2 regions of the Limosilactobacillus panis genome follow, and region 2 is predicted to be linked to the other one. Evidence: predicted binding sites of a transcription regulator. Region 2 holds the regulator's gene; the other holds the start of a gene.
The links. The regulator NrdR, encoded in region 2, represses ribonucleotide reductase genes. The targets are predictions, from matches to a motif close to ACACNATATATNGTGT.
Positions count from the first base shown of each region.

Region 1: a site for NrdR is predicted at 11,947-11,962, ahead of nrdH (glutaredoxin-like protein NrdH). Genes of this name have one in related genera too.

Region 1 covers NZ_CP081855.1:547,049-562,100, forward strand. The annotation lists gene KZE55_RS02505 (NAD(P)/FAD-dependent oxidoreductase) at 1-515, shown strand, start outside; partial or broken gene KZE55_RS02510 (RNA-guided endonuclease TnpB family protein) at 686-1,846, shown strand; gene KZE55_RS10220 (metal ABC transporter solute-binding protein, Zn/Mn family) at 2,264-2,887, shown strand; gene pgtP (phosphoglycerate transporter protein PgtP) at 3,179-4,489, opposite strand; gene mscL (large-conductance mechanosensitive channel protein MscL) at 4,617-4,988, opposite strand; gene adhE (bifunctional acetaldehyde-CoA/alcohol dehydrogenase) at 5,311-7,950, opposite strand; gene nrdF (class 1b ribonucleoside-diphosphate reductase subunit beta) at 8,241-9,260, opposite strand; gene nrdE (class 1b ribonucleoside-diphosphate reductase subunit alpha) at 9,350-11,521, opposite strand; gene nrdH (glutaredoxin-like protein NrdH) at 11,616-11,837, opposite strand; gene tadA (tRNA adenosine(34) deaminase TadA) at 12,069-12,569, shown strand; RNA gene ffs (signal recognition particle sRNA small type) at 12,611-12,697, shown strand; gene dnaX (DNA polymerase III subunit gamma/tau) at 12,866-14,671, shown strand; gene KZE55_RS02565 (YbaB/EbfC family nucleoid-associated protein) at 14,692-15,000, shown strand; gene recR (recombination mediator RecR) at 15,005-15,052, shown strand, end outside.
Region 2 covers NZ_CP081855.1:1,390,529-1,405,580, forward strand. The annotation lists gene KZE55_RS06735 (class I SAM-dependent DNA methyltransferase) at 1-502, opposite strand, end outside; gene rsfS (ribosome silencing factor) at 502-858, opposite strand; gene yqeK (bis(5'-nucleosyl)-tetraphosphatase (symmetrical) YqeK) at 859-1,473, opposite strand; gene KZE55_RS06750 (nicotinate-nucleotide adenylyltransferase) at 1,466-2,107, opposite strand; gene yhbY (ribosome assembly RNA-binding protein YhbY) at 2,123-2,434, opposite strand; gene yqeH (ribosome biogenesis GTPase YqeH) at 2,447-3,565, opposite strand; gene KZE55_RS06765 (YqeG family HAD IIIA-type phosphatase) at 3,558-4,088, opposite strand; gene rplT (50S ribosomal protein L20) at 4,217-4,570, opposite strand; gene rpmI (50S ribosomal protein L35) at 4,615-4,812, opposite strand; gene infC (translation initiation factor IF-3) at 4,838-5,350, opposite strand; ribosomal protein L20 leader region at 5,394-5,528, opposite strand; gene dnaI (primosomal protein DnaI) at 5,575-6,516, opposite strand; gene KZE55_RS06790 (DnaD domain protein) at 6,516-7,883, opposite strand; gene nrdR (transcriptional regulator NrdR) at 7,895-8,368, opposite strand; gene coaE (dephospho-CoA kinase) at 8,412-9,011, opposite strand; gene mutM (bifunctional DNA-formamidopyrimidine glycosylase/DNA-(apurinic or apyrimidinic site) lyase) at 9,008-9,847, opposite strand; gene polA (DNA polymerase I) at 9,862-12,519, opposite strand; gene KZE55_RS06815 (IS1182 family transposase) at 12,764-14,374, shown strand; gene KZE55_RS06820 (Bax inhibitor-1/YccA family protein) at 14,458-15,052, opposite strand, start outside.

The DNA of each region.
Region 1 (15,052 bases), 840 kb from region 2:
CCGTTCTTTATAAGGGGGTCAATGACGAAGACGGGACCCCACTGCACGAAATTCAAGGGAATACCATTATTTGGACGACCGGGGTCAGCGGCAGTCCAGTAGTGGCCGAATCTGGCCTTCAGCAACGGCGGGGTCGGGTAATGGACAGTGGTCACTTGACCGCCCCACAAGACGATGAACTCTACATGGTCGGGGACGTTGCAGCGGTAATGCCGCCAGATGGTAAACGGCCGTACCCAACCACGGCACAGATTGCCTTGTCGATGGCTAATTACGTTGCCAAAGACATTGCTGCCCGTGTAAAGGGAAGCAGCCGGCCGAGCGCTTACACCTACAAGTCACTGGGGACGGTTGCCTCAGTTGGTAACACCCGGGCATTCGGGGAGGTTAGTGGTCATTCCTTTAAGGGTTACCCTGCTTCGGTTCTCAAAAAGATGATCATGAACAAGTCGCTCATGGAATTAGGGGGCTTCAAGGAGCTCTTTGCTAAGGGCCGCTTTGACCTTTACCACTAGAATTGAATGCTTGTTAAGCTAGTAAGAACATCGTCCCCAACGGCGGTGTTCTTTTTTAGTTTTTAATCGAACATATGTTTTGAAATATGATATAATATCCTTAACAGAGAGTGGTGTTCAGTTATTAATTAGCTTTATTGACTGGCCAATGATGAAAGATTGTGGTGAAAATGGCGCAAATTATAAAGGGAATCAAACTTCGTCTATATCCCAATGCCCAGCAGAGGGAACAGTTGTGGCAGATGTTTGGTAACGATCGTTTTGTTTGGAACCAAATGTTGGCAATGGCCAAAGAGCGGTATCAAAATAATCCCGGTAGTCACTTCGTCAATGAATACGGGATGAATTATCTACTGAAGAGGCTCAAACAGGAATACCCATTCCTTAGGGCTAGTGACTCAACCAGTTTCCTCGTGGTTAATCACAAACTTGCCCAAGCCTTTAAGATACTGTTCAAGCATCAGGGTGGCTATCCACGTTTCAAATCACGTCGTTCCACCCGGCAAGCTTATACGGGGCGGTCAGTTTGTCGGGTGCTTGCTAAACGGCGGGTGAGATTACCTAAGCTGGGCAGTATTCGGACCAGTAAAACAACCCGGTTAGCTAATAGCAAGATCAAGTGCTATACGGTTTGCCTTGAGCCCACCGGCCGCTACTATCTGTTACAAGTAGCGGTTGAGGCTCCTGAATCCTTAAGGAAGACGGGAAGAACCGCCGGAATTGATGTTGGCATCGCTAATCTAGCCATTAGTTCTGATGGAATTAAATATGGAACCTTCAATGCTAAATGGGCGGAAAAGCAAGCAACCAAGTGGCAAAGCAAGTATGCCCAACGGAAACATCAGGCGACAGTTGCTGTCTGTCAATGGAACCATAACCACAAAACCATTAAGAAAGAACTAAGTGATTAACAAAACTGGCAACGAGCACAGCAACAAAAGGCCCGTTACCAAGCCAAGGTGGCGAACCAGCGCAAAGATTATTTGCATAAATTAACAACAACTTTGGTTAAGCAATACGACGTAATTGTCATTGAAGATTTGAAAGCCAAAAATCTTCAGAAAAATCATTGCCTAGCTAAATCGATTGCAAATGCCAGTTGGTATCAGTTCCGGACCATGTTGGCGTATAAATGTGCCTGGTATGGCAAGAAATTAGTAACTGTTAAACCAAACTATACCAGCCAAATTTGTAGCCATTGTGGTTACCATAGCGGACCAAAGCCGTTACAAATTCGTGAATGGACTTGCCCAAACTGTGGTACCCATCACGACCGCGATATTAATGCGGCAGTTAATATCTTACATCAAGGATTAAAAGCCGTTGGCTAGGAACTAGCCATGGTAAAAGAGTGGAGTTCTGTAAGTTAGGTACCTTGAATACAGGTATAATATCCTAAATACTACTCCATGTTCCCAGAAGCTTGGTCATTAATGGCAAAGTAGTTTACGTTGGTACTAAGGATTACGACGAGGCAATGGCCCGGCGTTAATTTAACTGATTGATGTAAAGTATCTGTAATAATTAATTTTGTTATAGATGCTTTAATTTTTTATTGCCTTTTTTGTCGTAAATTTAGTGGACACCAATTCTAAACCATATTGACATTAAATCGCCAGCGTGTAAAATTTCAGTTCATTAATCGTAATAATTACGATTAATGAAAGGAGTATTTTATGGGTAAATTACAAAAGATATTTATTAGTATTGCAGTAGTGGCCTGCTTCGTTTGTGGGTGAGGCAATTTAGTGTCTGCTAACAGTGAACGACCAATTTGGGTGGTAACCGGGCTGAACTTTTATGACGAAGTTGCTAAGCAGGTCGCTGGCCAGCATGGTCAAGTAACATCTTTTATTAACAGTTCCTCGGTTAACCCTCATGATTACCAGCCAGGCGCTAAGCAGGCGGAGGAAGTTGCCAAGAGCAATGTTGTAATCGAAAACGGTGCTGGTTATGATAACTGGATGAATAAGCTGGCCAAATCCAGCGGCAACCAGGACTCTAAGGTTGTAAATGTCGGTAAGGTAGTCGGCAAGAAAAATGGTGATAATGAACACTTATGGTATCGGCCGACAACCGTCAAGCAATTAGCAAATGCATTAGCCAGTCAGTATAGTAAGATCGATCCTGACCATGCTAAGGAGTATCGCGCTAATGCGCACCGGTATATTGCTTCCCTTAAGCCCCTAGATCAAGAAATCGCTAAGGATAAGCAGCAAGTTAACCCACAGAAAAAGGAAGTTGCGGTAAGTGAACCAGTTTTCGACTATGCTTTAGAAAGTATGGGATACCAAGTCATGGATAAGCACTTTGAAAAGGCTGTTGAGGACGGTAAAGATCCTTCGCCAAAGGATATTCACCAGTTTCAGTAGGTAATTTGTAAGCATCAGATTGCTTTCTTTGTTGATAATACCCAGGCGAGTGACCGGGTCGTCAAAAATTTAGTTGCCTTGGCAAAGAAAAACGACGTTCCCGTACTAAAGGTGACTGAAACTAAACCCAGTCAGAAGATGATTTATACTAAATGGATGATGAACCAGTACCAGGAGTTGTCAAAAATTCAAAAAGAAATTATGGTACAAATCGAAAATAAAGGAAGCTGGAAAAAATATCGGAGTGCTCCAATGCTTTTTCAGCTTCCTTTTGCCTTAGGTTCATTAACTTTATTTAACGGCTTCTTGTCCGCGAACGTTCCAGGATGTCAAGAAAATCAGGCAGGCGACGATACTGGCAACTAGAATCAGGACAAAGCCCATGTGCCAGCCGGCCATGTCAACGACCCAGCCGAGGACAGCATTGGCGGAGAAGGACCCGAAGAAGTAGCCAAAAAGGCCAGTTAACCCAGCAGCAGTCCCGGCGGCCTTCTTTGGCACCAGGTCAAGGGCTTGTAGGCCGGCTAACATGACTGGACCGTAAATCAAAAAGCCAATTGCCACCAGGGCGGCGTTAATCACTGCTAGACTATTAGCGGACATGTAGACCACGAGGAAGACAGTTACCAGGACCATGTAGCAGAAACTAGCCGGACCCCGCCGACCGTGGAAAACATGGTCAGAAACCCAACCGGCCAGTAGGGTACCGGGAATTCCGGCTAATTCGTACCAGAGGTAGGAAGCGCTAGCGCTACCAAGAGTGATTCCCTTTACCTCGGTCAGGTAGGTTGGTACCCAGTTTTCCACTCCGTAACGGACGAGGTAGACGAAGATATTAGCACAGGCGATGACCCAGACCCACTTATTATTGAGGACGTGCTTGAACAGGAGCTCCTTGGTGGTAAAGTTGTGCTCGTTTAGCTGGTGACTCTTGTTTGGGTAATCATTACGGTACTCCTCAATTGGTGGCAAGCCAACCGATTCGGGACTGTTACGCATCAGGATAAAGGCGATTCCGGCAATTACGATTCCAGCAATGGCGGGGATAATGAAGGCCCCGTTAAAACTTTTGATACCGAGGGAACTTGCCGCAATCAAGACAATCCCCCAGTTGGCCAGGGGTGCCATTAAGCCACCGCCGACATTATGGGCCGTGTTCCAGAGGGCGGTCTTGCCACCCCGCTCGTTGAGGGAAAACCAGTGGACCAAAATCCGGCCACACGGGGGCCAGCCCATCCCCTGAAACCAACCGATGACGAACAAGACGATGAACATGGTCGTGATGTTACTGGTTAGCGCGGGGATGAAACCGAAGGCTAAGTTGGTTAAGGAAACCAGCAGTAGGCCGAGGGGCAAGAAAATTCGGGCATCACTCTTGTCGGAAACAATCCCCATCACGAACTTACTAATTCCGTAAGCGAGGGAGACGGCGGAGAGGGCCAGTCCTAATTGCCCCTTTGAGAAGCCCTCCTTGATTAATCCGGGGATAGCGATTGAAAAGTTGTTTCTTAATAGGTAGTAACCGGCGTAGCCAACGAAAATACCGATAAAGACTTGTAGGCGCAAGCGACGGTAGGAGGCGTCGATTTTACTCTTGTCCATATGAAAATGCTCCTTACTGATAAATTATTCAGCATTAATTGTACTACTGTTTGTAATGGTTAAGAACAAAAAATAAAGGGCTTCCATAAGAAGAAAGCCCTTATCAACCATTAATTCTGGTTAGTAGTCATTCGTTTGCCTGTTTCTTTAACGTCTCCGCAATTTCCCTGAGGTATTGAACTTCGGGACTTAGTGCGGCCGGTTTTTCTTCCTTCTTGTGGAAGTGGTTGATAAATTTAACCAGCAGGAAGACAACGAAGGCGATGATGATAAAGTTAATGACGGCATTTAAAAACAGGCCGTATTTGAACTGAGCGTCGCCAACGGTTAGGACAAAGTTTGAAAGGTCAATTTTCCCGATAAAAAGACCAATCAGGGGGTTAATCAGGTTATTGACCAGGGAATTAACGATGGCAGTAAATGCTGCCCCGACAATGATCCCGACAGCCATGTCAACAACGTTCCCACGGGCAATAAAATCTTTGAATTCCTTGAGCATGATGAGCCTCCTTTTTAACTGTCTTTCGTATTATCATTTTATCAATAGAATCAGGCTAGTGGCTACGGTTAATTAATTAGATTTAATAAATTTTAAGTAATGGAAAGGGAGTGAGACAGAACTAGCTTGCTAGTTCGTTTTTCGACGCGAAGCTAGCCTGTAGGGAACCCCCGCAAGCACAAAGAGGACTCTAGCGTTCGGATTTTCCGAACACTAGAGTCCCTTTGTGTACTGCGCTGTAGCATTTTCAACTATATAGGAGACTTACGTCACAACCCCTTTTTGGATTGGTTGATATTAGGTGAATTGAATAGGTTAAAAACTAGTTGTTATCTTCAACCCCAGTGCCTTCGTAGCAACGTTCAAGGAGTTCTTTGAGCTGGCTAACGAGTGGTTCAACTGGGTTAGTGGTTGTACATTGGTCTTCGTATGCGAGGACAGCAAGCTGGTCAACGACCTTGTCGAATTCCTCACGGGTAACCCCGTTGGCCTTCAGACTCAGGGTAACGCCACATTCATGAGCAACGTCAATGTACTTTTGGGCGTATGCATCTGCTAACTCTTCATCATTCTTGCCTTGGAGGCCGATGAAGCGTGCAATATCAGCGTAGTCCTTCGTTGCGTGGTACGTTTCGTAGTGTGGCCAGAGAGCTAGTTTCTGTGGCCGTTGGGCGTTGAAACGAATAACCTGTGGCATTGCAATGGCAATCAAGAGACCGTGAGGAAGACCAAAGGCACCACCCATCTTGTGGGCCAGGGAGTGGGTAATCCCCAGAAAGGCTTGACCAAACGCCATTCCGGCCATCGTGGAGAAGTCATGCATCTTCCGCCGGGCTAACTTATCACCCTTAACGGACATCGGCAGGTATTCCATTGCCCCCTTGATGGTTTGCAGTGACCAACCACGCGTGTAATCGGTTGCCATTACGGAAACGTAAGATTCGGTGGCGTGGCAAAGAACATCCAAACCGGTGTAGGCAGTTGTCTTAGCCGGAACGGTTTCCACAAATTGGGAGTCAACGATGGCAATGTTTGGCGTTAGTGCGTAATCTGCCAATGGGTACTTAACGTGGGTTTTGGAATCAGTGATAACCGCAAATGGGGTAACTTCGGAACCCGTTCCAGAAGTAGTTGGAATCCCAATCAGCTGGGACTTTTCAGGCTTCTTAATCTGGTAAGCCCGCTTCCGGATGTCAAGGTACTTCTGCATTACACCGTACCAGGAAGTCTCGGGGTGTTCATAGAACATCCACATTGCCTTGGCAGCGTCCATCGGTGACCCCCCACCAAGGGCAATAATGGTGTCCGGCTTGAAGTCATTCATCATGGCAACCCCTTTTTCAACCGTGTGGGTGGATGGGTCTTCTTCAACGTCATCGAAAACTAAGAATGGGGTTTCGTTTTGCCGCAGCCGGAGTTGGTCGATGACCCGTTGAACGTACCCCCGCTTGCTCATACCGGGACCGGTGACGATAAATGCCCGGTTAATGTTTGGAATATCGCGCAATTCTTTTAGCGAATTCCGCTGAAAGTAAACTTTTGGGGGGATCTTGACCCACTGACGGTTTTCACGCCGCTTAGCAATTACCTTGATGTTTAGAAGGTCCCAGTCGGTAACGTTGTGGGAAACTGAGTTACCGCCATAAGAACCAGTCCCCAGGGTCAGTGATGGGGTCATATTGTTGTAAATGTTCCCAATTCCACCGATACCAGATGGTGAGTTGACGATAATCCGGGAAGCCCGCATTTCGAGTCCGTACTTGGTTGCCAGATCATCATCCAGGGTATGAATGGCGGCTGTATGACCTTCACCACCGTAGTGAAGAAGTTGCCGACAGATATCAAAGGCGTTTTCACGAGAGCTTGCCCGGTACATGGTCAGAACGGGGGAGAGCTTTTCGGCAGACAGTGGGTAGTCGTCACCAACGCCATCAATTTCGGCAATTAATACCTTGGTGTTGTCAGGAACATTCTTCAGTCCACACATATCGGCAATGGCATTGGCCGAGCGTCCGGCAATTGGTCCCCGTACTTGGTGACGCTGCGGGTCGATAAAGCCGTCGGAAAAGGTTTGCATTTCGTCTGGCTTAACGAAGTAGCAGTTCCACTTCTTGAATTCTTCCTTAACTTGGTCGTAGATTTCGTCATCAACAACAACTGAGTTTTCTGATGCACAGATCATCCCGTTATCGAAAGTCTTGGATAAGACAATGTCGTAAACGGACCGTTCAATGTTGGCTGACTTTTCAATGTAGGCCGGACCGTTACCAGGGCCAACCCCTAGGGCTGGGTTACCAGAACTGTAGGCGGCCTTGACTAAGCCGGGACCACCAGTAGCCAGGATGGTAGCAATGTTAGGATTTTGCAGTAGGGCATTAGTATTTTCCCGACTGCATCGTGGAATCCATTGAATCATGTCTTTCGGGGCACCGGCCTTTTCAGCGGCCGCCTGAAGGATCTTTGCGGTCTTTACAGATGACTGAAAGGCCTGGGGGTGGAACGAGAAGATGATGGTGTTCCGGGTCTTTGCGGAGATGATGGACTTAAAAATTGTTGTTGAAGTGGGGTTGGTAACAGGAACCACTCCGGCAATAATTCCAAGAGGATCCGCAATGGTGATTGTTTGGTCCTCATCGTTGTCTTCGATAATACCAACGGTGTGGTCATGACGAATGTTGTTCCAAATATATTCACTAGCGTAGATATTCTTAATTGCCTTATCTTCGGCAACACCACGGCCGGTTTCGTTAGCAGCGTCTACAGCGAGGTCCATGTGGTGCTCTTCAGCAGCCAAGGCCATTGCCTGACAGATATTGTCAACTTGTTCCTGGGTGTAGTTACGTAACTGTTCGAAAGCGACTTGACTCTTGCGAACTAAGCCACCAATTAGTTCTTCGGCGGCCTGTTGCTTGTCTTGTTCAGTCTCTTTTTGCTCAATTTGGTGTTTCTTAGAATTTGCCATAATCAAGTTTCTCCTTCATCACTTAATGTTTGTTACCTTTTGAACATGGTTAATAATACAGGATATTCTTAGCCCTTGCAAGGAGATTGTGATAAGGTTAACAATGGTTACGAATGATGAATTCGCTTACAAATATGGCAAATTAAGCCTGAAATAACAGCAAAAAAGATTGGTATAAATTTTAGTCAATTAGTAATTTAGGCAAACGTTTGCACATGTGATACTGATCAGTAATTCACAACGCCTAAAAATAAAAAAGCAACCGGATGATTCCAGTCGCTTTTATAGTATTAATCCCGGGAGTTTTTATCCTTGCCGGCATTGGGGTCCATGATGTGATAATCATCATCGTTCATCGCTTCAACCGCTCCTAAACGGTACCCATTACCCACTTGACTAAAGAAGTCGTGGTTAGAAGTAGAAGTTGAGATTCCGTTCATTACCACGGGGTTAACATCTGCGGCCGTGTCTGGGAAGAGCGGGTCCTGGCCGAGGTTCATCAGGGCCTTGTTGGCATTGTAACGGATAAATACGAGGACGTCATCTGTCCAGCCAATTTGGTCATAGAGCAGGTGGGTGTACTTCTCTTCGTTGTCGTAAAGGTCGTAGAGGAAGTTGTACATCCAGTCCTTCATATCCTGCTGTTGCTTTTCGGTCCGGTCATGGAGACCAAGTTGGAACTTGTAACCAATGTAGGTTCCGTGGACGGATTCATCCCGTAGGATAAGCTTGATAATTTCAGCAACGTTGTTTAGTTCGTTGTGGCCAAGATAGTAAAGCGGGGTGTAGAAACCAGAGTAGAAGAGGAAGGTTTCCAAAAAGACGTTGGCAACCTTCTTCTTCAGCGGGTCCTCCTCGGGATCGAGGTACATGTTGGCAATCTTAGTTGCCTTGTTTTGCAGGTACTCTTCCGAATCAGACCAGTCGAAAATTTCGTTGATTTCATCAGGAGTGTTCAAGGTTGAGAAGATGGTGGAGTAACTCTTGGCGTGGACCGATTCCATGAATTGGATATTGTTCAGCACCGCCGTTTCGTGTGGGGTCCGGACGTCATTCTTTAGTGCGGTCAGTCCTGCTTCGGATTGGACCGTATCAAGCAGGGTCAGTCCCCCAAAGACATGACCAACAGTCCAGCGGTGGTCATCATCTAGTGCCCGCCAGTCGTCCATATCGTTGGAAACGGGGATCCGAGTATCAAGCCAGAACTGCTCTGTCAGCTTCTCCCAGGTTGCCTTGTCAATCATGTCGGAAACTTTATTCCAATTGATTGCCTTATATTTGCTTAATGGTTTAAATTCTTCAAGTTTCATTTAACTAGCCGTTCTCCTTAATCAAGAATATTAATCGCCCTATAATTCGTGTAATAGCAATAAAATTGTAGCAGTCTCTTTATTGAAAATCAAATAACACAACTTTCACATTGGTTAGCACCAATTTCATCATTGTCATCCGTAAATGTTCGGATATAGTAAATCGACTTGATACCATGCTGATATGCATAGTGACGAAGAATATTCAGGTCACGGGTGGTCATCTTATTGGTGCGCCCGTTTTTCCATTCGTATAGGCCGTCTGGAATCGTCGACCGCATGAAGAGGGTCAATGACATTGACTGGTCGACGTGTTGCTGGGCAGCAGCGTAAGTGTCAATTACCTTCCGCATGTCGATGTCGTAGGCTGACTGGTAGTATGGCATTGTATCGTTAGACAGGTACGGTGCGGGGTAGTAGATTTTCCCAATCATCTTCTCTTGCCGTTCCTCGACTCGGTTGATGATTGGTGTCAGACTGGCAGTTGAATCGTTAATATAAGAAGTCGAACCGTTTGGCGCAACGGCGAGCCGGTATTCGTTGTAGAGGCCGTCTTTTTTAACGTCTTCCTTGAGCTTTTCCCAGTCCTTGATTCCTGGAATAAAGATGCCCTTAAATAGCTCCTTAACAACGTCGGACTGGGGACCCCAATCTTTTGAAGTATACTTGGCAAAGTATGAGCCATCCGCATAGGTACTCTTGTCAAAATTGTGGAAAGTTTCTTGCCGTTCGCGTGCGATCTCGTTAGAGGCAACGAGTGACCAGTAGTTCAATAGCATGAAGTAGACCCCCGTAAACTCAATTGCGACGGGGCTGCCGTATTGAATATGGTGCTTAGCCAGGTAACTGTGTAGACCCATAGCGCCTAAGCCGACAGAGTGGGCGAGGGCGTTCCCCCGCTTGATGCTCGGCACAACGTCGAGGTTTTCAACGTCACTGATATGGGTTAAACCGCGCATCATTGCCCGGACCGACCGCCCAAAGTTGGGGCTTTCCATCATGTTGGCAATGTTAGTGGACCCCAAGTTACAGCTAATATCCGTCCCCAACTTTTCGTAAGATTGGTCATCAGCGACTTTTGAAGGAACCTGAACTTGAGCAATCTCCGAGCATAGGTTACTCATTACAATCTTACCGTCAATTGGGTTGTCGCGGTTCTCCGTATCGATGTTGATAATGTACGGGTATCCAGATTCCTGCTGGAGCTTGCTAATTTCGTCTTCCAGATCGCGGGCGTTGAGTTTCTTCTTATGAATCTCATCGTTTGCAACCATGTTATCGTATTCCTTGGTAATGTCGACGTAAGAGAAGGGAACACCGTAAACCCGTTCCACATCATATGGACTAAAGAGGTACATATCCTCGTCCTTTTCAACCAGTTCATAGAACTTATCGGGAACGGTGACCCCTAACGAAAGGGTCTTCAGCCGAATCTTTTCGTCGGCGTTTTCTTTCTTGGCACCGAGAAAAGCGATGATGTCAGGGTGGAAGACGCTCAGGTAGACGACACCGGCACCTTGCCGCTGGCCGAGCTGGTTAGAATATGAGAAACTATCTTCCAGGAGCTTCATAACCGGAACAACTCCGCTTGCTGCCCCCTTGATCTTTTTGATTGGGGCTCCTGCCTCACGGAGATTACTGAGGTTGATGCCGACCCCACCACCGATCTTAGAAAGCTGAAGGGCCGAATTGATGGTCCGACCAATCGTATTCATGTCATCGGTACTTTGAATGGCAAAACAGGAGACAAATTCCCCCCGGCGTTTCCGCCCAACGTTCAAAAAGGTAGGGGTAGCTGGTTGGTAGCGCTGGTGGATGATTTCATCAGCAAGGTCCATGGCTAAGTCTTCATCCCCATCGGCAAGGTATAAAGCGTTCATGGCAACCCGGTCAATGTAGTTTTCCAAGTAATATTCCTTGTCGTTGGTCCGCATGGCATATTGCGCATAGAATTTATAAGCAGCCATGAAGGAGTGGAAGTGGAAGCCCTGGTCCTTTAGGTAGGTGTACAGTTTTTCGATGAAGGAAAAACTATATTTATCCATAAAGCCTTCTTCGATGTAGTCGTTTTCTTCCAGCCATTCAAAACGTTCCTTTAATGAAGAGAAGTGCTTGGTGTTAGGCTTGACATTACTATTGATGAAGTCTTGCAGAGCTTCTTGATCCTTGTCTAGTTGGATTTTACCGTCACGGGGGATGTTAACCTCGTTGTTGAGGTCGTAATATTTAACTTTAGTGATGTCGATGTCAGATAAAGCCATGGTTAAAACTCACTTTCCTGTCTTATTTTATTCAAAATTAAACCAGGCTAACAGTCGTTTGGCGAATGCAGCCTGGTAAAAATAACGTCGTCGATTATGCTAACTGTTGGAGCCGGTCCGGTCGGAAACCAGAAAAGGCGTTGCCGTTTGGTAGTTTTACGACTGGCGTTGCCATGAAGCCAGCGGCTTTTAACCGGTCGATGTATTCCGGCTGCTCATCAATGTTGTGCTCAACGAAGTTAATCTTGTGTTGCCGTAAGAACTTCTTGGTCATCTTGCATTGAATGCAGTTATTCTTTGAGAAAATTGTAATCATAATGGTGCCTCCCAGAGAATTGTTTCGTAGTTGATGTTATTAAGTATAGCCGGAAATAATGAAAAATCAATCTAAAAATACCATATATCGAGTCGTACTTGATGGTGAAACACAATATATGGTAATAATAATGGGGAGCAAAGACTGTGAAACTTTTTTGGCTATTTAATCGCTAGATAAACTTTATCAAACTAATTAGTAATTATACACTGAATCAGAAGGATGGAGAAGATGGCAGAAGAAAAAACGAAAAAAGAATATATGCGAATGGCAATTGCGGAAGCCCACCAGGCGGCATTACTTAATGAGGTGCCAATTGGGGCCGTCATCGTTCATGACGGTAAAGTGATTGGTCGGGGGCACAACATGCGCGAACGATTCCAAGATGTGACTTATCACGCGGAAATGCTGGCGATTAACGAAGCATGCACTTTCTTGCACAGCTGGCGACTTGAAGACTGTGACCTTTACGTTACCCTAGAACCATGCATTATGTGTAGCGGGGCCATACTCAATGCGCGGATAAAAAAACTTTATTACGGTGCCCAGGATCCAAAGGCGGGGGCTGTGGATAGTCTTTACCACCTTCTCAATGATTCTCGGCTGAACCACCAGGTCAACGTCGAAAGCGGCCTCTTGAAAACGGAATGTGGGCAAATGCTCAAGGACTTCTTCCGGGTAATTCGTAAACGCCGCAAGGCAGCTCGTAAAAAACGTCGGGTAAAAGACTAGCAATTATCGCTGATTTAGTGTAATATACTATATGCCGAAAGGCCTTAGAGCAAGGACGTGCTTACGAACCGTGTCAGGTCCGGAAGGAAGCAGCACTAAGTTTGTTGCATCCTGTGCTCTAAGTTTGAATGATAATTAGCTGAGGCTGGGAAACTTTTCCAGCTTCTTTTTATTCTGGGTCGGTAACTAATGAATTTTAGGGCGGGCCTTTTTTTGATAGTCCAATGAAGCAGAAAGCTAGTATAATATTAAAGTAATGTTTTAGACTTTGTACCATATAGAAAGGAAGCCCCGTGATGAGTTATCAAGCACTGTACCGGGTTTGGCGTCCACAGCGCTTTGATGAGTTGGTGGGTCAGCAGGTGGTCACGCAAACCCTTAAAAATGCCATTATTACTCACCAGATCAGCCACGCTTATCTGTTTGCCGGACCGCGGGGAACTGGGAAGACGTCTGCCGCAAAAATTTTTGCTAAGGCGGTTAATTGTCACCACCTAAAGGACGGTGAGCCCTGCAACAAATGTGACATCTGTAAGGCGATTACGAATGGTCAACTCAACGATGTGATTGAAATCGATGCTGCCTCTAATAACGGGGTTGAGGAGATCCGTGACATTCGTGATAAGGCTAACTACGCCCCTACCCAGGCGGACTATAAAGTATACATTATTGATGAAGTCCACATGCTGTCCACCGGGGCATTCAATGCCCTACTTAAGACCCTGGAAGAGCCACCAGCAAACGTGATCTTTATTTTGGCAACAACTGAGCCCCACAAGATTCCTTTAACCATTATTTCTCGGGTTCAGCGCTTCGACTTCCGGCGGATTTCCGCGCAGGATGCGTTTAACCGGATGAAGTATATCCTGGACCAAAAGCAGGTTGACTACGAAGAAAAAGCCTTGTGGGTGATTGCTAATGCAGCTGAAGGCGGGATGCGGGATGCGCTTAGCATTCTGGACCAGGTTCTTTCGTTCAGCGATAACCAGGTTAAGCTAGATGACGCCTTGGTTGTTACCGGGAGTGTTACTAAACAGCTTTTAGAAAAATACTTTTTTGAAGTCAGTGCTCATGAGAGCGCGGCTGCTTTAGATACGATGAAGGATATCCTTGGTCAAGGGAAGGACGGCCAACGCTTTATTGAAGACCTAATCTCTTTTATCCGGGACATCCTTCTCTACCAAGAATCGCCCAAACTTATCATGGTCGAAAGTACCGGCCTTAAAGACGAAGACTTCCAGAAAATGAGTGCAGCCGCCTCCGCAACGGCCCTTTACCAGATGATTGACGAACTGAATGGCATCCAAGAGGAGATGCGGTTTACCACCCACCCGGATGTTTACTTGGAGGTCTTGACGGTTAAACTCGCCCAGGTTGGTGTTCAGAGTGTTGTCCAGCAGCCCCAGTCAGTACAAACGACTGGTGGGCCGTCTACAGGCGACCACGCTGATAAGCAAGTTATTTCCCAGCTTCAGGATGAAGTTTCCCAGCTCCAGACAACGGTCAAGAAGTTGCAGAGTGAGTTAAATACTAAGGGGACGCTTGCTACGCAAACGGCCCCCCGGCAACCGCGGGTTCAGCAGCACAATGTTGAGGTCAAACTCAGTGCAATCAACCCCGTTTTGGGAAAGGCCACCCGCCGGGACCTGGTTGAGATTCAAGGTCTGTGGCAAGAGCTATTGTCAAAGCTCAGTGTTCCCCAACGGTCGTTGCTACACGTCTCAAAGCCAGTGGCGGCAAGCAAGGACGGGGTAATTGTTGCCTTTGACTACGCCTTCCTTTTCCAACAGGCGATGGATGATGAGGCCCTGTTAACGAGTATGGAACAAGCTCTCCAAGAGCTTACCGGTGAAAAACGCCAGGTAGTGTTTGTCCCTAAAGACAAGTGGCCAGCAATTCGGCGGGAATACATTAAGGAACATGGCCTCGATAAACGAGGGCCAGTAGCCCCGGCCAAGCAGGATACTACTCCTAGCGCAGCGTCAGAAGCACCATCGGCGGCTCAAACGGCACCAAGTGATGCGCGACCGACGTCAGCGGACCCGGTAGCGAAGGCCCAACAGCTATTTGGCGAAGATATTGTTAAAGTAGAAGATAATTAATAGTAAAGGATGATGTAATTATGATGCGCGGAATGAACATGCAACAAATGATGAAGCAAGCTAAGGCCATGCAAAAGAAAATGATGGCGGAGCACGAAGAACTGGCTAAGCAAGAATTTGTTGGTAAGGCTCCGGACGACATGGTGACGGCCACCTTCAATGGTGATAAGCAACTCCTCGACTTGAAAATTAACAAGGAAGCGGTTGATCCAGACGACATCGATATGCTGCAGGACCTGGTAGTCGCTGCTGTTAATGATGGGATGAAGAAGGTTGACGCCGCTACCCAACAAAAGCTAGGTAAGTACACACGTGGTATGGGGATGTAACTAAATGCAGTACCCAGAACCACTAGCAAAACTGATTGAAAGTTACACTAAG
Region 2 (15,052 bases):
TTTGCCACAGAAAGGCCCGCTCGTGGTCATCGTCTTCGTAGTTATACATGTATCCTGGATAAACCTGGTCTGTCTGGTAGGGCGTAATCACGTCGAAAAGGAAGCGGCCACCAGATTTCAGGTGCTTTTTGACTTCTCCCAAAGTCGTCTTTATGTCTGCCAAATTTGGTAAGTAGCATAATGAATCGGCGTAACACGTCACCAGGTCATACCGAGGAAAAGACTGAAGGTCGCGCATATCAGCTTCCACCAGGTTCAGGGCCACACCAGCTTCTTCGGCATGCTGACTCGCAATGGTTAGCATTTCCGGCGAAAAGTCAGCAACCGTCACGGTCAAGCCAGCCTGAGCTAATAAAACGCCCAGCCGACCAGCACCACCCGCCAGGTCCAAAACGTCTTGAGCCCCTGCCGGGCAACAATCGAGGGTGTAATCTCGCCAATTCTTATAAAGGGTTTCGTCAAACAACTGGTCATATAGCTGGGCGAAGCTCTGGTAAATCATTAGTCCTTAACCCACTTATCCAGGTTAACCAGCGGTGCTTCGGACCATAGCTTTTCCAGGTTATAGAAGTGCCGGGTTTCTTCCCGGAAAATGTGAACCACGACGTCACCCAAGTCAATTAGGACCCACTTAGCATGGTTTTTCCCTTCCACACTCCCAATCTCTACCTGGTTTTCGTGGGCCTTTTCAATGATGGCATTGGCAATCGCCTGCACCTGCCGGTCAGATCCTCCGGTCATGATCACGAAGTAGTCGGCCATTGGGCTGATTTGGTCAACCTGTAAGGCAGTAATGTCTTCTGCCCGCCGCCCATCAGCGGCTTTAACAACCATTTCTAATAATTGTTTGCTTTCCATTTACTCAATTTCCTTTCTGTATACTGGTACCCAAGCATTATAGGTTTCAATTGTCTTTGGGTACACTGGGCTATTGTGTTCAATCAAGTATTCGAGAGTCTGCTTAGTCTGGTAGGCTACCCCAGCGCCCAGGTTAGCATTGGTGATCCTCCGGGCCTTTTCAACGCCGGGGAAGTCCCGGCCGGGCTCGATATAATCCGCCATGTAGACAACCTGTTCAAGGGGAGTCATCACGGCCGCCCCCGTGGTGTGGTGGCGAACCGCATTGAGAATGTCTTCATCCCAGATTCCTAGTTCATCCTTAATGAGCTCAGCGCCGACGACCCCGTGCCAAATTGCGTTCCCGTACTTCAGCAGTTTGGGGTCAAGTCCCTTTTGGTGGATTTCATTGATAAAGTCCTCATCCGGACGTTGCTTGGCGTAGTCGTGGCACAACCCAGCGATACTGGCCTTTTCAACGTCAACGTTATTTTGTCTTGCCAGCCTGATGGCAGTTTGCTCAACCCGTAACACGTGGTGGAAACGCTTATCACGTAACGCATCGTGAAGATGAGCAACTAGCTCAGTGCGGTCAAGTGGAATGTAGTGGTGTGTATAAGTAATTATCTCAGTCATGGTATAAATGATGCTCCTTAATAAACTCGGCCACCTTAGCAGGAAGTAGGTAATTGACGGACTGCCCCCGCCGAATTCGTTCTCGAATATCACTTGAGCTGATATCAACTTCTGGAATGTCGACCCAAATTACCGGGTACTTAGTCGCGTTCTTAGCATGCGGTCGTTGTACACCAACAAAATGAAAGCGGGGAAGCTTAATTAAGTCGTCAATCCGGTACCACTTATCCAGGTAATCAACCATATCACCGCCAATGATAAAGTAGTAATCCGTATCCGGATGCTGGCGGGTCAGTTGTTCCATCGTGTCATAGGTATAGCTAACCCCGCCCCGGTCTAGTTCGGTCCGTTCAATACCAAGCAGCGGATTCCCCTGAATTGCGAGCTCCAGCATTTGTAGACGAAGGTCAGCGCTAACAGCATCCTTGCGGTCGACGTGCGGTGGAATTACGTCTGGCATTAACTTCACCTTATTTAGGCACAGTGCATGCCCCACCTGGTCAGCAACCAAGAGGTGCGCGTTGTGAACGGGGTTAAACGTCCCCCCGTAAATACCAATTCGCCGGTGCTGGTCAGCAAGTGGCTGGACCTTAACCGCCGGCTTAACTTTCGAATACACTTGACAACCCTGCATAGTTAATCTTCCTTACTAAATTTTAGCAACACGGTTCGAGAGGTCCCGCAAATCCTTGTTGTCCGCAACCTTAAACAGTACCAGAACCCGGCCAATCACCTGGACTACCTGGATAACGGTGTGCTCTTCAATAAACGCCTTAACCTCAGCTGTCGTAACGTCAGCATTTTGTAAAATATTTACCTTAATTAGTTCGCGCCGGTTAAGGGCCCCATCCAACTGGGCCAACCAGCTATCCGTGAGTCCTTCTTTACCAACGGCAAAAATCGACTGCAGGTGATTAGCCTGCGCCCGTAAGAATCGTTTTTGTTTTCCTCTTAAATGCATATTTCTACCTCACTAAATCATTGCTTTGCGGATTAGGGCAGCTACCCCTTTTGGAACCCAGGCCGCCACCGTTGTCCCCGCCGGAACAGTAATCCAGCCCAGGCCTTCAAAAACAATATCACTCTTCTTATTTACCCGGAACTCTTCTCGTTCCAGCGGTGGAAACTGGCTCTTTTCATCTGCTGTTGGGGGGGTCAGCAAGTCACCCAGGTGTTTTTTATAGAAGGTGTCCGCGTTGGCCAGCTTGGTCCGGTGGAGGGTCAAGTTATTGTCAAAGTAAGTAACGAAGCCTGCGTGGGGACCCTTTTCATAGTCAAAACGGGCCACCCCACCGATAAAGATTGTCTGCCCGAAATCAAGCTGGTAAGTCCGCGGCTTGATTTCCTTTTGGGGCGCCACAATCTTGAGGTCCTTCGCCGGTAAGACATGCGCCATCTGGTGAGGGTGGATGATCCCCGGGGTGTCAACCAAACGGTGACCATCATCGAGGGGGATTTCAATTTCATCGAGGGTCGTCCCCGGGAAACGGGAGGTCGTGATTAAGTCCTTGACACCCGTCCGCTGTTTAATAATCTGGTTAATCAGGGTTGATTTACCAACATTAGTGACCCCAACAACGTAAACGTCTTGACCATGCCGGTACTTCTCAATTGTGTCTAGCAAGTCATCAATTTGGTGGTTCTTCTTCGCAGAAACTAGGACTGTATCAATTGGTCTTAGTCCTGCCTGATTAGCCTGCTGGCGCATCCAATCACGGAGCTTAGGCCGGCGTAGTGACCGGGGTAATAAGTCCTCTTTATTGCCGACCAGCAGGACGGGATTATCACCAACAAAACGGTGCAGACCCGGAATTAGACTGCCGTTAAAGTCAAAAATATCGATAACGTAGACAATCAACGCATTAGCTTCCCGAATTTGGCCTAACAGGCGCAAAAAATCATCATCGGTTAGCGATACCGGAGCAATCTCGTTGTAGTGTCGTAGGCGGAAGCATCGCTGACAGTACAGTTCGTCACTATCCAAATCCTTCTTGACTGCGGAAGCGGGTGTATAACCTACTTTCGCCGGGTCAGTTGATTGGATCACTGCTCCACAACCGATACAACGTAATTCCTCATCTTGTTCAGTCATTCAAATCCTCCTGCCATTTTAACCGTGGGTACTTATTCTTTAACAGCTTCCAAATACGCCGTTCAAAGAAACGGTTTATCCGGGTATCCCACTTATCCGTATTAAGAAGCGGCTTGACCAGAATACTGCGAACGCCGGCCTCGTGAGCCGCAACCATGTCGGTAATCAACTGATCGCCAACCATTACCACTTCATTCTTGGCCAGGCCCAACTTTACCCGCGCCCGATTAATCCCAAAGCTAAGGGGCTTTAACGAGCGAGACATAAATGGTAAGTCGAGGTTAGCCGTTGCCTTTGCTACCCGGTCCTTACTGTTGTTGGAAATCACAATCAATGGAATCCCCGCCGCTTTTAACGATGTCATCCATTGTCTTAGTTCCGGTGTTCCATCGGGATTATTCCAGGCAATCAAGGTGTTATCCAGGTCACTGAAAACTGCCCGGATGCCATGATTCTTCAATTGGTCTGGTGAAACAGTATAAATACTTTTTGCCATCCAAGTCGGTTTAAATATTTCTAGCAATGTTGCACCTCGTTAATTCTTTATTAGATTAATTATAGCGATTGTAAATTCTAGTTTCAATTAAACACGCCGCCATCAAAAAAAGTCACCCACCCGTAAACAGATGGATGACTTCATTCAAGTTTGAATTAGTTGAGAGCCTTCTTAGCTTCGTCAACAACCGCAGCAAAAGCCTTCGGGTCATTAACAGCCAGGTCAGCCAACATCTTCCGGTTGATGTCGATGTTAGCCAGCTTCAACCCATGCATCAGCTTGCTGTAGCTGATTCCGTTGATCCGGGCACCAGCATTGATCCGGGCAATCCAGAGTTCACGGAACTTACGCTTGTTAACCTTCCGATCACGGAAAGCGTAAACGTAACTCTTCATCACTTGGTCCTTGGCAGTCTTGAATAAACGAGACTTTGCACCACGGTAACCCTTTGCTAACTTCATAACGCGCTTACGACGTGCACGCGTAACAGTTCCACCTTTAACTCGCATGTTGAAATCCTCCTACGTATTTTTGAATATTTAGTGTGTGAAGTTTACTTGAATGGCAGTAACTTCTTGTAACGCTTTACGTTGGACTTGTCCATCATGCTCAAGCCACGTAATTGACGACGTTGCTTCTTGGTCTTACCGTGGAAACGGTGGCTCGTAAATGAGTTACCACTCTTGAATCCACCTTTAGCAGTACGCTTAAAACGCTTTGCAGCAGCGCGGTTAGTCTTCATCTTTGGCATAAGAAAATTCCCTACTTTCTTAAAATTATTTCTTTGCTTTATCAGCAGCTGGGGCGAGTGTTAAGAAAATGCTCCGCCCTTCCATCTTTGGACGTTGAACAACAGTAGCAATGTCTGATGTTTCATCAGCCATCCGTTCAATCATGTCACGACCGATATCCTTATGCGTAATGGCACGACCACGGAAACGGAGTGAAACCCGAACCTTGTCACCCTTTGCAATGAACTTACGAACCCGCTTCAACTTGACATTGAAGTCGTTCGTGTCAATTGAAGGACTCAGCCGAATTTCCTTGACCGTTACTGTCTTTTGTTTCTTCCGAGCTTCACGCTCTTTCTTTTGCATCTCGAAACGGTACTTACCGTAATCCATAATGCGGGCAACCGCTGGACGAGCCTTTGGTGCAACCAGCACCAAATCAAGATTGGCATCTTCTGCCAACTGGAGCGCTTCACGCTTGGACTTGATCCCTAATTGTTCACCATCTTGACCAATTAGTCGCACTTCACGTGCCCGGATACCGTTGTTGACAATCATATCTTGTGCTATGGCAACGCACCTCCAATTTTATTAGCGAAAGATCAAGCAAAAAAAGCGGGGGTGCAAACTGCATCCCGCTTCATCTAAACAGACCTTACCTGGCCGTTCAATTTCATCTCGTCAGCCCGGCGATCCTTATCACCTAGGCGAGAAGCGGGTGCTTCTGCTTTTTCTTTCAACGTTTATTAGAATAACGAATCTCTTCTTAAATGTCAAGGTAATTATCCTTTATTCCGCAGATTCTGACCGGTCATCGGTAGTTCGCGGGAAAGAAACTTAATCCGTTCCATAATTCTCTGGGCCTTTAGGGGCTCACGGTCACCCTGGGTATCAATCGCCAGGTGGTTGGTTGCTAACTCATCCATTGAAAAGTTAGAGCTAAAAAAGGTGGGTAGTTCTTCTTGCATCCGATACTCAAGGATGATGCCCAAAACATCATCTCTGACCCACTTGCTCATCGCATCGGCCCCGATATCATCAAGCATCAGGATCGGTGCCTTCTTGACTGCCGCCAGCTTTTCGCTGGTGTTATTACTTTTAATTGAGTTCCGCATCTCAACCGCAAAGCTCGGGAAATGCATCATAGTCGTGGCCACACCCTTCGTCTTAGCAAGTTCGTTTGCAATTGCCCCTAACAGGTAGGTCTTACCAACCCCAAAATTACCGTAAAGATACAGGGCGGGCTGAAAGTGTCCCGGCTGGTAGCTCTCTGTAAAGTCAACCGCCGCCTTCAAGGCCGCGGTCCGAGTTGCCGTGGCGTGTTGTTCGTCAATGTAAAAATCGTCCAGGGAAGCCCGCTGAATAAACTTCGGCATATTGATTGACTGAACCAGCCGTTTAATATGGCGCTGGCGTTCCTGTTTCATCAGTTGCTTAGTAGGAACATAGGTCACGTCAATCTGACCGGAGTTCAAAATTAGTTGGGGAGAATAGCCCGGGGCCACGGTGGCTTCACCCCGTTGGCGGAGTTGCTTTTCGTGGTAGAACTCGTACAGTTTCGACTGGCCACTTCGTATCATTTCTTTGGTAATTTGGTCATGGTTGGCGCTAAGGAAGGATTGAACGTCGTGATCCGCCATCACCTTTTTCATCAGCTCAGCAATGTTGGTGTTAATGTTCTTTCCCCGCATGATTCCCTGGAGTGATTCATTTAAGGACTTCATTATTGGTCACCACCCTTTTTTCCTTTCCGTTTGGCGAGCATGGCCTGCACTTCTTTTAGCGCCTCAGGGGACGCCTTCTTATTTAACTGCTGTGTATCCGTCTTGCTCCATTCCGGCATCTGTTCTTCAACCTTCGGCCGGCGGTAAGCAAAACGGCCCTTGGACGTCGCGCGTTGCTTTCCCCGCTGCTCTTGGAAGTTTTTTAACTCCTGAAGGGCCCCTGGGGCATCCTTAACCCCCGCCTTAATCCAACTATTGGCAATTGCGTCAACAAAGCTGGCCTTCAGGTTAGCATTGTCAAGGTCGGCAATGATGTACCAGGAAAGAATGTTAATGACTGTTGAATCAAGCTTAACATCATTAACCAGGTGGGTTAGGATATGGCGTTCATTTGCACTTACAAAGCCACCGGTCTGTTCCTTCAAGCCCTGGAGAAATTCAACCGGTGCATAATCGGCCGCACTTTGTAAAAGCTGGCGATCTTTGGCCGTGAGCTTAACCGCTGGATTAGCGGACTGGCTGCTAGCCGTTGGGGGCGCCTGATAGCCAGCCTGCCGGTAGTGACTAGCAACAACCCGTTTAAATTTTGCCGGGTTAAAATGGTTATCCGCTAAGTCAACTGCCTGAAGGACCAGCTTGGCCATCGTTGGTTCATCAATCCCATACAATTGGTGCTCAACTTCAATTAACTGGCGGGCTTGGCTTAAGTCTTTCTTCATCACCGGCTGTTTTTTGATCAGCCGGAAAAGCGTTGGCCAGTCAAAGTCACTTTGTCCAACCTGGAGCTGTGGTCGCTGTTCAACGGTAGTCTGCTTACGAACATTCTTAATCGTTGTGGGAGTTTTGACTAGCGAATTGTTGGCCACGTGGAACTCATCGAGGAAGTGGTGACTAACGTTTTCCAACGACGGCGAAGAGGCCAGCTGGTAGCGCTGGGCTTCTTTGACCAACTGCTTAAAGTGACCATCCCCAACTGCTTCAAGAAGGAGAACACTAAGGAGGTCATCCTCAATAAATGCTGCCGGTGTAAGGGTCGCCTGTAGTTGATAGACAAAAAAAGGCCCTTGGCTATCCTTCCCCCGATAGGTTTGGACCATCCCCACCGCTTCTAAACGGTGCAGGGCTGTTGCAAGCTGGGAAATTCCCGCATTTAATTGGCGGATAATGTTTGCCTGTAAGCGACGATCTGCTAAGGTGGGCTGGGAAATTAATTGAGCACGGAGAGCATAAAAAAGGCCAAAAGCCGTTGGCCCCAATACCGGTTGATAAAAGCTGGTAAAGACCCGGTCGTTAAAGTTGACAAAATCGGTGGCAGCAGTGACCAAGAATCCCGCTTGCGGGTTAAATTCCTCTTCCTGCGCAGTCATTGCCACTCCTCCTACTTCTTTTCACCCTTGTGCTCGTCCTTTACCATCGTCTCTAGTTCGCTCATAAAGGCATCAACGTCTTTGAACTGCCGGTAAACACTGGCAAAGCGGATGTAGGCGACCTCGTCAACACCCTTCAATTCGTTCATGACGTACTTACCAATCAGCTGGCTAGAAATTTCGTTCTCACCCAGGCTCCGGACCTTATTTTCCACCTTATCGGTCATCTTGGTCAGCCGCTCCATACTGATTGGCCGCTTCTCTGCTGACCGCACGATTCCGTTGAGAATCTTTTGTCGACTGAACTCCTGGCGTGTACCGTCCTTCTTAATAACCAAGAGGGGGGTCTGCTCGTAGCGTTCAAAAGTGGTAAAGCGAAAGCCACAGTGGATACATTCCCGACGCCGGCGTATAAAGGTACCATCCTCACTGGGCCGGCTATCAACAACTCGTGATCCGTTACGGTGACAATGTGGACACTTCATGCGCTTTCCTCCTTAATTGCTTTAATACTTTATTTTACCATAATCACTCTGCCCTAAGGTAGTCCACTACCTTAGCGACCTGTCGTCGCAGCTCATCCAGGGAGCCATCATTATTGATCACCACATCTGCCTGGCGAACCTTTTTTGCCAGTGGCCACTGGGCGGCAATCCGTTGTTCAGCCACCGGCTTTGAGTAGCCGTTGCGCGATATTAGGCGGTGAACTTGGCGGTCATGACTGACCGAAACAACAACAATCAGGTCACATTCCTGGTCGTAGCCCTGTTCAAACAGGAGGGGGGCATCCAGGATCACGAATGGGATGTCTTGCTTTTTAAAAGCGGCTAGCTGGTCCATGATTGTCTCCCGAATCAAGGGTTGCATAATCGTGTTTAGTTGGTGACGAACGCCGGCATCACTAAAGGCCATTTTGCCAAGGACCTTCCGGTTTAAATGGCAATCCGGCGTTAAAATCCCCCGTCCAAACTGATCCACCAGCTCGGTTAAGCCTAACTGACCAGGTCGTTGAAGGCAGTGGGCAACTTGGTCCGCATCGACAATCGGCAGGCCCACCTGACTGAGCATTTGACTGACGGTCGATTTGCCACTCGCAATTCCACCGGTCAATCCCACTACTTTGGTCATTTCTTTACCTCCACGAACGGTTGACAGTGCGGACAGAAGGTCGTACCCCGTTGGGCAACCTTGATTTTGATCATCTTTGTTCCACACCGGGGGCAGCGATCACCAGCATGTCCATAGGCGTTCAATTGTTTCTGAAAGGCCCCGGCATCTCCAAGGGCGTTGGTAAAGCTATGGACGGTCGTACCCTTGTACTTTGTCGCCGTCGCCAGTTCCTTGATGATGTTGTCATGAAGGGCCTTCACCTTAGCCGGTGGAATTGTATTAGCCGCTTGTTCCGGATTGATTTTACTCATCCACAGGACCTCATCGGCATAAATATTACCTAGTCCAGCGACGTGGCGTTGGCTCAGCAGGAAAGGTTTGATCTTTCCCCGGCTACGCGCCAGCTCGTTTTGGAAAAAGTCGAGGTGAAAGGCCGCGGCCGTTGGTTCCGGCCCAATCGTCTTTAACCCCCCGACCTGGTTCTCTTCGCCAGTTTTAACTAGGGTCATCCGGCCAAACTTCCGGGTATCATGGTAGCAAAGTTCGCTCCCGTCAGTAAATTGAAAGACAACGTGGGTGTGTTTATCAATTGGCCCCCCAATCGGTTGGTTGAAGTACTTACCCTCCATCCGCAAATGGGAAATCATCGTTAGGCTATTCGTAAAGCGGAACAGGAGGTACTTCCCCCGCCGGTCAACGTCGGTAATCGTTTGGCCAACCAACGCCTGGCGAAACTTTTCGACATCATTTGTAATTGTCTTGCCGTAGTAAACATCAATTGCTTGGATTTTCCGTCCCTTTGCGATCTTTAATAAGCCGCGGCGGACGGTTTCAACTTCTGGTAATTCCGGCATTTTATTGCCCCCCCTTACTTAAGGTCGTACCAAGTGTCGCCGACCTTACTATCAACCTTTAACGGCACATCCAAGTCCACAGCTGAGTCCATTACCTGCGGTACCAGCTTCTTCAAAACCGGAATCTCTTCTTGCGGCGCTTCAAAGACCAATTCATCATGGATCTGGAGAAGCATCTTAGCCTTAAGCTGACGCTGATCAAGCTCTCTTTGCATCCGAATCATCGCAATTTTAATGATGTCAGCCGCACTACCCTGAATTGGCGTGTTCATTGCCGTCCGTTCCGCAAATGACCGCCGGTTAAAACTCTTCGCGTGGATGTCCGGTAGGTAACGACGTCGGTGCGTAATGGTCTCCACATAACCGTGCTCCCGGGCAAAGGCGATTGTATTATCAATGTAGTCCTTAACACCAGGGAACTCCTTGAAGTAATTCTGGATGAACTCGTGGGCCTGCGCCCGACTAACGTGAATCCGCTGGGCAAGACCATAGTCACTGATACCATAGACAATGCCGAAGTTAACGGCCTTGGCCCGCCGCCGCATGTTGCGGTCAATTTCAGCACCCGACCCTAGGTGGAAGATTCGCCGGGCCGTACTTGCGTGAATATCCTCACCGTTTCTAAAGTCTTCCTGGAGATTCTTATCCCCAGTAATGTGGGCTAGGACCCGTAATTCAACCTGGGAGTAGTCAGACGAGAAGATTTGCCAGCCGGTATGGCTAGGCACGAAGGCCTGCCGAATCAACCGCCCTTCCGGCAGACGAACAGGGATATTTTGCAGGTTCGGGTCAACGGACGAGAGCCGCCCTGTCTGCGTCAGGGTCTGAAGGTAACGAGTATGGATTTTCTGGTCGCTGGAGTGAATAACTTTCAAAAGGCCGGTAATGTAAGTTGACTGTAACTTAGCAATCTGCCGGTATTCCAGGATTTGTTCAACAATTGGGGCCCGGTCAGCCAGTTTCTCCAAAACGTCCACGGCCGTTGAGTACCCCGTCTTGGTCTTCTTGATAACTGGTAACTTCAGTTTTTCAAAGAGAATATGGCCCAGCTGCTTAGTGGAATTGATATTAAACTCCTCGCCGGCCTCTTCGTAAATGCCGCTTTCAATGTCAGCTAACCGTTCCTTAAGCTTACTGCCCATGTTTTTAAGGGTTTGGGCATCAACGTGGACACCGGTAATCTCCATTTTTGCCAGAACCCTGGTCAGTGGTAACTCAATGTCGGTATAGAGCGGGGTCTGCTTATTTTGATTAAGTTTTGTAAAGAGAGGCGCTTTCAGATCATTAATTGCCCGGACTTTCTGGACAAGGTGGGTAAAAAAGGTCTCATCGTCATCGGGGATGGCCCGCTTAGCACCCTTGCCGTATACCTCTTCATCGGTACGAACATCATGGTAATCATGTTCCAAGGCCACCTGACCAAGATCGTTACTGTTATCATTAGTATTAAGTAGGTAGGAAGCAAGCAGGAGGTCAAAGTCGACCGCCGCCAGTTCGATGCCGAGCCTATGCAAACCAACAATATGTGCCTTGGCATTAAAGACGTTCTTGTGAATCGTTGTTGACTCCAGGAGCTTCTTCAATGGGCCCTGTTTAAGCAACTCGGCGTCCCGACTGACAAACCAGTGACTGCCATCCCCCAGGGCAAAGCCAGCAAATGGTGACAGGTGGTAGTTAGCTTCTGGCATTTCGAGGTAGAAGCTGACCTCACCACTCAGTTGGTTAAGCTCGCTAAGGTTATCGGCCGTTAATTCGGTATAGGTAACTGGCTTAACCTGGTCTTCCCCCTCTTCGGGGGCAACGTTCATCTTAGCCAGGAAGGACTTAAAGCCCATCTGCTGGTAAAAGTCAATTAATTCTTCCGTCTGCTCACCCTCGTATTTCAGGTCCTTCAGACTGATCTCTAAAGGCGCGTCCCGGAGAATCGTTGCTAAGGTCTTGCATTGACGGGCAACATCTTCATCCTCAATCAGGTGTTCCTTCATCTTGCTCTTCTTCAGGTCGTCAATGTGGTCATAGAGGTTTTCAACCGAGCCGAACTGCTTTACCAGCTTGATGGCAGTCTTTTCACCAACCTTAGTGACGCCGGGGTAATTATCCGAAGTATCCCCCATCAGGGCCTTCATATCGATAATCTGCTTAGGAGTGATGCCAAGTTTTTCCTCCACGTGAGTCGGTGTGTAGTGTTCAGTATCCGTAACCCCCTTATGAGTGACGGCAACCGTGGTATGGTCACTTGCCAATTGGGTAAGGTCACGGTCCCCAGTGACCACTAGCGTCTTGTAACCAGCGTCGTCAGCTTCCTTAGCAAGGGTCCCGATGATATCGTCAGCTTCGTAGTTCTTTAATTCATAGCTATGGAGCCCACTGACCTTTACCAACTGGTGGACATAGGGTAACTGTTCCATCAGCTCTTCTGGTGTCTTGTTCCGTCCCCCCTTGTAATCGGCATACATTTTGGCCCGGAAGGTCTTCTTGCCGGCATCAAAAGCCACCAGGGCAGCGTCCGGGTGGAAGTTATCAAGGACGTGGTCCAACATTAATTTAAAGCCGTAGATTGCTGCGGTGTGCAGACCGTCCTTATTAGTAAACTTATCGATTTGGTTGTGCATTGCAAAGAATGCCCGAAAAACAATACTATTTCCATCAATCAGTAATAATTGTTTGGCCATGTAGTTATTCGCTCCGTTCCTTTTTTTCTACTAACTAATTGTACCAAAGATTAGGGGTTATCGTTAACGTCATGCTGGTGTTCATCCGCTGATTAAAGAAAAGAGGCTGGGAAAAAACTCCTAGTCCAAAGCAAAAACCGGATGATGAATTTTTTGAACAATTCATCATCCGGTTTTTATGTACACAGGAAATCGTTCCTGATATGATGTAATTACCACAAAACAACCCAAAGGAGCGATTTTCATGTATCAAAATTATACCATAGGACAAACCGAATTCGTACTAAGCTATAACTATGATTTACCACAAAATCATATTGCGCGGCTAATTAGTGATTTTGTCGACTCGATTCCACAAAATGTGCTATTAGAAGATTCAGGAGCGGCTACCGGCCGCCCTTCATCGCATCCAGCAATTATGCTTAAGATTCTCTTGTTTGCCTACGCACGTCAAACTTATTCTGGAAGAAAGATTGAAATGATGTTGGATGAGAACCTGCCAATGCGTTGGTTAGCTCATGATTATGCTTATAGCTACCATACCATTAATAACTTTCGACGCAGTCAGCACGCTAGTAAGCTAATTAAACATGCCTTTGTTTACTTTACCATGGCTTTGAAAGATCACGGACTAATTCAAAATGATGCAGTTTTTATCGATGGGACCAAGGTAGAAGCCGATGCCAATAAATATTCATTTACTTGGCGACGGGCAGTTGAAAAGTATCACGCTAAGTTAAGAGAAAAGACGAGTAAGCTTTATGAGGAACTAGTAGAAAAACAAGTGGTGCAAGAAATGGCACCCGAGCTGGTTACTTCTGCCGAAGGCATGGAAGTAATGGAACAAGAACTTGCGGAGAAAATCACTAAGTTAGATGAAGAGATTAAGCAAGAACCAAAAATCATCAAAGGTGGTTCAGTTAGAAAACGGCGCCGTCGTTTTCTAAAAAAACTTCGCCATCAATTAAGCAACGACCTAATTCCGCGTGCCAAAAAGTATGAACGTGCCGAAGATATCTTCCAAGGTCGTAATAGCTATTCCAAGACTGATCATGATGCGACTTTTATGTGTATGAAGGAAGATCCGATGATGAATCGGGAGTTAAAGCCCGGCTATAACCTGCAAATCGCTACACATAAGCAATTTGTCCTTGATTACGGGCTCTTTTCAAATCCAACTGACACCAGGACCTTAGTGCCATTCCTTACCCAGTTTCATGCTTTAGATTTCTTTAAGCATATCGTTGCCGATGCCGGTTATGGTAGTGAGTACAATTACACAATGATTCTTGATCAGTTTGAAAAGCAGCCTGTTATTCCATACACAACTTATCAAAAGGAACAGAAACATAAATTTAAAAACGATCCAACTAAATCACAAAATTGGCAGTATAATGCCGAAGATGATTACTACATCGATCATTTAGGAGTTCGCTTTAGCTTTTATCGGTATAGTAGGCGAACCGATAAATATGGTTTCGAACGTGATTTCAAACTCTACCGAGCGGATAAGCACCAACTGTCAGAACAATTGGATGAGTTGGCAAAAACACCAAGTGGTCGGCAACGCTATATGCAGGTTAACCCAACGTGGAATTATTACAAGGCTAAAGTAAAAGCAACCCTCTCAAGTGACGAAGGCAAGGCAATTTATCGTCGACGAAAGTTCGACGTTGAGCCAGTCTTTGGTCACATGAAGAGGGATTTTGGCATACGCCGAACTCATCTACGCGGACAACGGGCTGTGGAAAATGACATTGGGCTAGCCTTGATGGCATTAAATCTAACGAAATTTGGTCAATCAATTAGTCGATTGGCGACTAATTTTATAAATAATTTAAAATCCGGACTATGATTTTTGAATCGATCAAAAATTATAGTCCGGATTTTACTGTTAGAGAACCAAGAATTAATAGTTAATTCCCAGCCTCTTTTTCTTTAATCTCGGTCACTCATTCCAAAAATTTGTAGGAACGAAATGAAGAGGTTAATAAAGTCTAAATATAACTGTAAAGCACCGATAATTGCCAGTCCCGCGACTGAATTAGCGGTACTGTAATTAAGGTAAATCTGCTTCATCTTTTGGGCATCCCATGCGGTCAGGACCACAAAGATAATTACCGCAATGAACGAGAAAATATAAGTAATTGCCGGGCTCTTCAGGAACATGTTGATTAGGTAGGCAATGAAGAGTGCTACCAGGGCTGCTAGGGCTTGGGAGCCAAACTTACTGAGGTCTCGCTTGGTAACCGTCCCGTAGATTGTCATCGTCGCAAAGACTGCTGCAGACGACACAAAGGCCGCCGCAATGTTCGTCCCGGTATAGGCTCCGGCAATCAGTGCAAACTCAACCCCGTAGATGATGGCCACCACCATTAGCATGATGAAGCTCCCCACCGGGTTCCGGGTGGCACTAAAGCTGATACCCATTGTTAAGGCGAATGGCAATAACAGGATTAACCAGACCATCCCTGGGTGGACCCCAAAGTAGCCCATTACCGCATTCCGGAAAGTCGTCATTGTCTGCCACGCA